2 regions of the Microbacterium tumbae genome follow, and region 1 is predicted to be linked to the other one. Evidence: predicted binding sites of a transcription regulator. Region 1 holds the regulator's gene; the other holds the start of a gene.
The links. The regulator LexA, encoded in region 1, represses DNA repair genes until DNA is damaged. The targets are predictions, from matches to a motif close to TCGAACANNTGTTCGA.
Positions count from the first base shown of each region.

Region 2: recA (recombinase RecA) is a predicted target of LexA. The motif match lies at 2,021-2,036, and genes of this name have one in related genera.

Region 1 covers NZ_BAAGWV010000003.1:637,620-641,024, reverse strand. Annotated here, with positions in the region: gene ACYVGQ_RS14795 (histidinol-phosphate transaminase) at 1-661, opposite strand, end outside; gene ACYVGQ_RS14790 (LysM peptidoglycan-binding domain-containing protein) at 735-1,094, opposite strand; gene ACYVGQ_RS14785 (hypothetical protein) at 1,063-1,380, shown strand; gene lexA (transcriptional repressor LexA) at 1,377-2,063, shown strand; gene ACYVGQ_RS14775 (S9 family peptidase) at 2,110-3,405, shown strand, end outside.
Region 2 covers NZ_BAAGWV010000002.1:828,403-831,807, forward strand. Annotated here, with positions in the region: gene ACYVGQ_RS11335 (regulatory protein RecX) at 20-460, opposite strand; gene recA (recombinase RecA) at 775-1,821, opposite strand; gene ACYVGQ_RS11345 (DUF3046 domain-containing protein) at 2,090-2,314, opposite strand; gene ACYVGQ_RS11350 (helix-turn-helix domain-containing protein) at 2,338-2,646, opposite strand; gene ACYVGQ_RS11355 (CinA family protein) at 2,809-3,291, opposite strand; gene pgsA (CDP-diacylglycerol--glycerol-3-phosphate 3-phosphatidyltransferase) at 3,288-3,405, opposite strand, start outside.

The DNA.
Region 1 (3,405 bases):
AGACGGCCAGCCTCGGGCGGCCATCCAGCAGCGTGAGCGCGGACGGCGCCTCGCGCGGCGCGAACTCCTGATAGGCCTCGTCGACGACGACCACGCCTCGAGCAGCCCCGTAGACCGCCTCGACGACGTCGAGCCCGAGCGGAGTCCCCGTCGGGTTGTTCGGCGAGCAGAGCAGAACGATGTCCGGATCGGCGGCGGCGACCTGCGCAGCCGCGTCCTCCGCGGTGATCGAGTAGTCCGGCTCGCGCACGCCCGCTATCCAGTCGGCTCCCGTCCCCTGCGTGATGAGCGGATACATCGAGTAGGTGGGAACGAAGCCGAACGCGGTGCGACCCGGCCCCCCGAAAGCCTGGAGGATGTGCTGCAGCACCTCGTTCGAGCCGTTGCCCGCCCAGATCCGATCGGCGCTCAGCCCGTGGCCGAGGTACTCGGCGAAGCCTTCCCGCAGCGCCGTGAACTCCCGGTCGGGATAGCGGTTGACGTCCCGCAGCGCGACGGCGATGTCGTCGAGGATGTCGCTGGCGACCGCATCCGGGACGGGGTGCGTGTTCTCGTTGACGTTCAGGGCGACGGGAAGCGGAGCCTGAGGCGCGCCGTATGGAGTGAGGCCGCGGAGATCGGCCCGAAGCGGAAGATCATCGAGAGAGGTCACCCTCCCCATCGTAGAGCTGACGACTCGCAGAGTCGTCGACCTACGGGGTGACGCCGAATCCCGCGCCTCGCCCCGCGGAGGATCATCCCGCGTAAGCCGCCGGGATCGCGAGCTCTTCGCCGATCATCAGCACCCCGCTGTCGAGGACGTTGAGCGTCTCGATCGCATGCACGACCTCGCGCGGGTCTGCGCCGGGAGCGATCTCCTCGGCGATCGACCAGAGCGTGTCGCCCGGCATCACGGTCACCGTCTCGAAGGACGCGGTGACCTCCTCGCCGCCTGCGTAGGCGGAGCCGCCGCTCAACGCGGCGAAGGCGAGACCGACGGCGAGCGGAAGCGCGGCGAGGGCGAGCAGCACGCCGCGGCCCCTGGCCGTCAGCCGCAGGCGCGTAGCGGGCACGGCGGGACGGATGGGCGACGCGGTGACGGTGATGCTGCTCATGATGCTGCTCCTCGTGCTTCCTCTCCCCTTCGGGAGCTTTGGCGTAGCGTTCGCATTCTCCACTCGGCCGGGAGCGGAGAATGCGAAGCTACGTACCGAATCTATCTTCGATTTCGAATCCATGTCAAGCCTTCTTCGAAATCGCCGGGGAGAATGTTCCGACACGCTCGAACAGATCTTCTCTGCTGCGTCGTTTCTCGGCTACGGTTTCGATAACGACACCCCACCACGGGCCACCGACATCGGCGCGGCAGCGGCCGATCAGCCCACGAAGGAGCAGCCATGAGCGACGCAGCAGCCGCGGCGGGCGATGCCCCGCGCACGCGCCGACGCAAGAATCTGAGCGCGAAGCAGATGGCGATCCTCGAGGTCATCCAGACCTCGATCGCACGGCACGGCTATCCGCCGAGCATGCGCGAGATCGGCGACGCCGTCGGGCTGAAGTCGCTCTCCAGCGTGACGCATCAGCTCGGACAGCTCGAGCTGAGCGGCTATCTGCGCCGCGACCCGGGCAAGACCCGTGCCATGGAGGTCCTCATCGACCTGCCGGGGACCGGGACCGAGAACCCCGCCGACGCCGCGACGCCCGTCGGCGATGCGGCGCTGGTCCCGCTGGTCGGCCGGATCGCCGCCGGCGTGCCGATCACGGCGGAGCAGCAGGTGGAGGAGATCTTCCCGCTGCCCCGCCAGCTGGTGGGCAAGGGCGACCTGTTCATGCTGAAGGTGTCGGGCGAGTCGATGATCGACGCCGCCATCTGCGACGGCGACTGGGTCGTCATCCGCGCGCAGAACGATGCCGAGAACGGCGAGATCGTCGCCGCGATGCTCGACGGCGAGGCCACCGTCAAGACCTTCCGCCGCCGCGACGGCCACACGTGGCTGCTCCCCCGCAACTCCGCCTTCGAGCCCATCCTCGGCGACGACGCCGTCGTGCTCGGCAAGGTGGTGGCGGTGCTGCGCGCGGTCTGACCCGCTCGCACAGGTGTCCGGCGCCGGCTCCGGATACGCTCGGAGCATGTCGTCGCCGTACGGTTCCTGGTCCTCCCCCTTCCACGCCGTCGACATCGCGTCCTCGGCACCCCGCATCGACGGTGCGCTGTTCGTGGGCGACGAGGTCTGGTGGGGCGAGTCGGTGCCGACGCAGGGCGGACGCGTCGCGGTGCGCAGCTCCTCCGGTGCAGAGGTCCTTCCCGAGCCGTGGAGCGCGCGCTCCCGCGTGCACGAGTACGGCGGCGGGGCGTGGACGGCGGACGCCGATGGCGTCCTGTACTTCGTCGATGCGAAGGATCAGCGGGTCCACCGGCTGCCACCGGGCGGCGTGCCCGAGCCCCTCACCGTCCCCGGCCCGAACCACGGCGGACTCCGCCTGCAGCACGGCCGCCTGTTCGCGGTGCGCGAGGACCTGACCACCCGGCCGCATCTGCGGGCGATCGTGGAGATCGCCCTCGACGGGTCCGGCGCCGTCGCGGTGCACGCGGAGGGCCCGGGGTTCTTCGCGCATCCTGCGCTCTCGCCGGACGGCACGCGCTTGGCGTGGGTGCAGTGGAGCGGACGGCGGATGCCCTGGGACAGCGCGCAGGCGGCGATCCTTCGCATCGCCGACGGCGAGGTCGTCGTGCTCGACACCCGCGCAGCGCTCCAGCCGGAGTGGCAGGGCGACGACGCCCTGCTGTACGCGGACGATCCCGGCGGCCGATGGGGCCTGCATCGCCAGATGCTGGACGGGATCGCGCCGAAGGGACCGGCGACGCCCATCGCTCCGGCCGACGCCGACACCGGGTACGGCCTGTGGGTGCTCGGCAACCGCTGGTACCGCCCGCTCGACGACGCCCGCATCGCCGCCGTGCGCACGAATGGCAGGGACGAGGTCGTGGTGCACTCGCCGAACGGAGATGAGCACGCCCTCGACGTCCCGGCCGACGGGCACGTCAGCATCGACGACGCCGACGGCACGCGCATCCTGCTCACCGGCAGCGGGTCGCGCACGACCGCCGGCCTCTGGCTCGTCGACATCGACTCCGGCGCGGTCCGTGCTCTCCGCGGCGGGACGGCCGTCGAGCCGGAGTGGATGCCGCCGGCGATGCCGCTCGTCGTCGACGGTCCCCACGGCCCCGTGCACGCGTTCGCGTATCCCCCCTCGAATCCCGAGCAGGAGGCGCCGGAGGGCGGGCTGCCGCCCTACATCGTGTTCGTGCACGGCGGCCCGACCGCCCATGTGACGGGCGCGGCATCAGCCGCCGTCGCGTACTACACGAGCCGCGGCATCGGCATCCTCGACGTGAACTACGGCGGCTCGACGGGGTACGGCCGT
Region 2 (3,405 bases), on a different contig from region 1:
ATGTTCGCGAGGCCGAGTCCTACTCGAAGCGCACCCCGGAGGACGAGCCGCCCGAGAACTGCTCCTGCAACGCCTGGCGCACCACTTTGGAGACCAGACTCCCTGAATACCCGCGGCGGGCGAGTTGGCCGGAAAGCCGTCGCTTCGCCGTCTCAGCGTCGAGCCTCGCCATAGCGCGGGTCTTGCCGCGCGCGAACTCCAGGGCGCGCTCGAAGTCATCGTCCGGCAGCTCCGCGAGCGCCGCATCGGCGATGTCGCGCGGAATACCGCGCTGTGCGAGGACCCTCCCCAGAGCGATCCTGCCCTGTCCCTTGCGCTCATGCCCGGACACCACGAGGTGCCCGGCGAGGATCCGGTCATCCAGGTACTTGCGTGCCAGGAACTCGTCGATGATCTCATCGACCTGCACCGATGACAGCTGATGGCCACGGAGGAACGTGCTCGCCTCTGCAACGGACATAGACCTCGCCCTGAGCTTGCGCACGAGAGCCTCTGTGGCGCGCTCCCCCTCCACGACAGGATCCGCGACGTCTTCGGCAGCCCCCTCGCGAGGAGCATCTTCCTGCGAATGCAGGGCTCGCAGACGAACGACAGGCGTTGTCACATCACGTGGCCGGGACCAGGCCCCGCTTGCCGGATGCCGTTCGCTGGGCGCGCCCTCGGGATCGCCCGGCCGTCCTCGTATCGCGTTCTCGGTCTGCTTCACGCTTCCTGCGCCGAACAACGGGATCACGGGGGCGAGGTGCTCCCCGCCCCCGTTCTCACCTGTCATGATCAGGCCGGGCGCCGCTGGGCGAGCTCGTCGGCGACCTCGGGCGCCGCGGCACTGCCGATGCCCAGCTTCTGCTTGATCTGCGTCTCGATCGCCAGGGCGACATCCGGATTGTTGATGAGGAACGCGCGTGCGTTCTCCTTGCCCTGCCCGAGCTGGTCGCCGTCGTAGGTGTACCAGGAACCCGACTTCTTCACGATGTTGTGCTCCACGCCGAAGTCGATCAGGCTGCCCTCGCGCGAAATGCCGATGCCGTAGAGGATGTCGAACTCGGCCTGCTTGAACGGCGGAGCCATCTTGTTCTTGACGACCTTCACACGGGTGCGGTTTCCGACCGCCTCCGTGCCGTCCTTGAGGGTCTCGATGCGACGGATGTCGAGCCGCACCGAGGCGTAGAACTTCAGCGCCTTGCCACCGGCCGTGGTCTCGGGGGAGCCGAAGAACACGCCGATCTTCTCGCGGAGCTGGTTGATGAAGATCGCTGTGGTCTTGGTCTGATTCAGCCCACCCGTCAGCTTGCGCAGGGCCTGCGACATGAGGCGGGCCTGCAGACCCACATGGGAGTCGCCCATCTCTCCCTCGATCTCCGCGCGCGGAACGAGCGCGGCGACGGAGTCGATGACGACGAGGTCGATCGCACCGGAGCGGATCAGCATGTCGGCGATCTCGAGCGCCTGCTCACCGGTGTCCGGCTGGGAGACGAGGAGCTGGTCGATGTCCACGCCGAGCTTCGCGGCGTAATCGGGGTCGAGCGCGTGCTCCGCATCGACGAACGCGGCGATGCCGCCGGCGCGCTGGGCGTTGGCGATCGCGTGCAGTGTCAGGGTCGTCTTACCCGAGGACTCCGGCCCGTAGATCTCGATGATGCGGCCGCGCGGGAGTCCGCCGACGCCGAGGGCGACGTCGAGGGCGATGGAGCCCGTGGGGATGACCTCGACCGGTGCGCGCTCGTCGCTGCCCAGTCGCATGACCGAGCCTTTTCCGAACTGCCGGTCGATCTGGGCGAGGGCCGATTCCAGGGCCTTCTCGCGGTCTGCGGGTGATGGCATGACGTGCTCCTTCTGCTCGCGCTGCTGCCGCCTGTAGGCTGTCGCGGCCCTCCCCGGCTGGGGCGGACTCTCCGACAAGGCGTATGGCTTACCGCCATGTCCCTCACGGTAGAGGGGACCTCCGACATCGTGTCGGTGGAGCCCTCTAACCGTCGAAAGACGAGACTTTCAACCACCTGTGCAGAACAATACGCGCATCTCGAACAGATCTTCGACGACACGCCGGACGACGCAGCCTGCGCGACGCAGATGCGCTCGAACGACGGACTCAGCGCCGACGCGGCTCCAGCCGACCCGCACCGTGACGCCTCGCGAGCGGCACATCGGTGGCGACGCACAGCGTGAGCCAGATGTCCCGGGGCGGAACCCCGGCATCCAGCGCCTGCGCCGGCGTGCGCCCTCCCAGCTCGTTCAGCACGAGATCGTTCACCAGCGATGCACCGCGCGCGCCGAACTCGGCATCGACAGCCCGCAGGAACTCACTGCGTCGCATCGTGCAGGATCACGCTCCCGCGGTCAATGCAACGAGAGCTCGGGCTCGATCGATGCGACCAGATCGTCCGGAACGACATCCGGGAAGACCTGCAGCCCCTCTAGCACCGAGATGCGGTCGCCGACCTCGCGCATGATCGTCGAGATGGGAACATCGAGCGCTTCAGCCACCGATGCGAGGATCTCGCTCGAGGCTTCCTTCTGCCCACGCTCAACCTCGCTGAGGTATCCGAGCGCGACGGAGGCCTTGCCGGCCACCTGACGGAGCGTACGCCCCTTCTGAAGGCGGAAGTCCCTCAGCACATCGCCGATCTCCTGGCGGACAAGAATCATCGGAACCTCCTCTCGTTCCCCGTCGTCGAATTCGACGCCGAGCGGATCGCCAGTCTAACCCGACTGGATGGGGTCGAATCTACCGTTTTACTCTGTGGTTTCGTTGTGAGCGTTGCGAACTGAGCATTGAGCACACTTGACTCAACCTCAGGCGACAGAATGCTATTCCCCGAGCATCCTCAAGACGGCGGACAGCGCAGCATCCACGGACTGACGACGGATCTCGTCACGGTCGCCGCCGAACCGGAACCCGAAGGAGCTGGTGCCGCTCGGCGTCGCCACTCCGATGTGCACGGTCCCGACCGGCTGTCCATCCGGCGAGGCGGGACCGGCGATGCCCGTGGTCGCCATGCCGACGTCTGCCGGCCTGCCTTCCACAGCCACCACGGAACGCACGCCGTCGGCCATCTGCTGCGCCACCTCGGGATGAACCGGCCCGTGCGCATGCAGCAGCTCGGAATCCACTCCCAGCACCGAGTGCTTCACCGGCGTCGCGTATGCCACGACCGCTCCGTTCAACACCGTTGACGCGCCAGGAACCGAGACGATCGCCGAGGACAGCGCTCCGCCCGTCAACGACTCCGCGACGCCGAGGGTCCAGCCGCGCTCGAGAAGCGCGGCGACGACGTCGGCGGCGGTGCTCATCGTCGTCCCCCGCGTGCGCCGCGTATCTGAGCGACGACGTAGTCGACGCCGCTCGCCACGGTGAGCACGAGCGTCGCCCACATCAGCACGATGCCGATGCCGAGCCAGACGTCC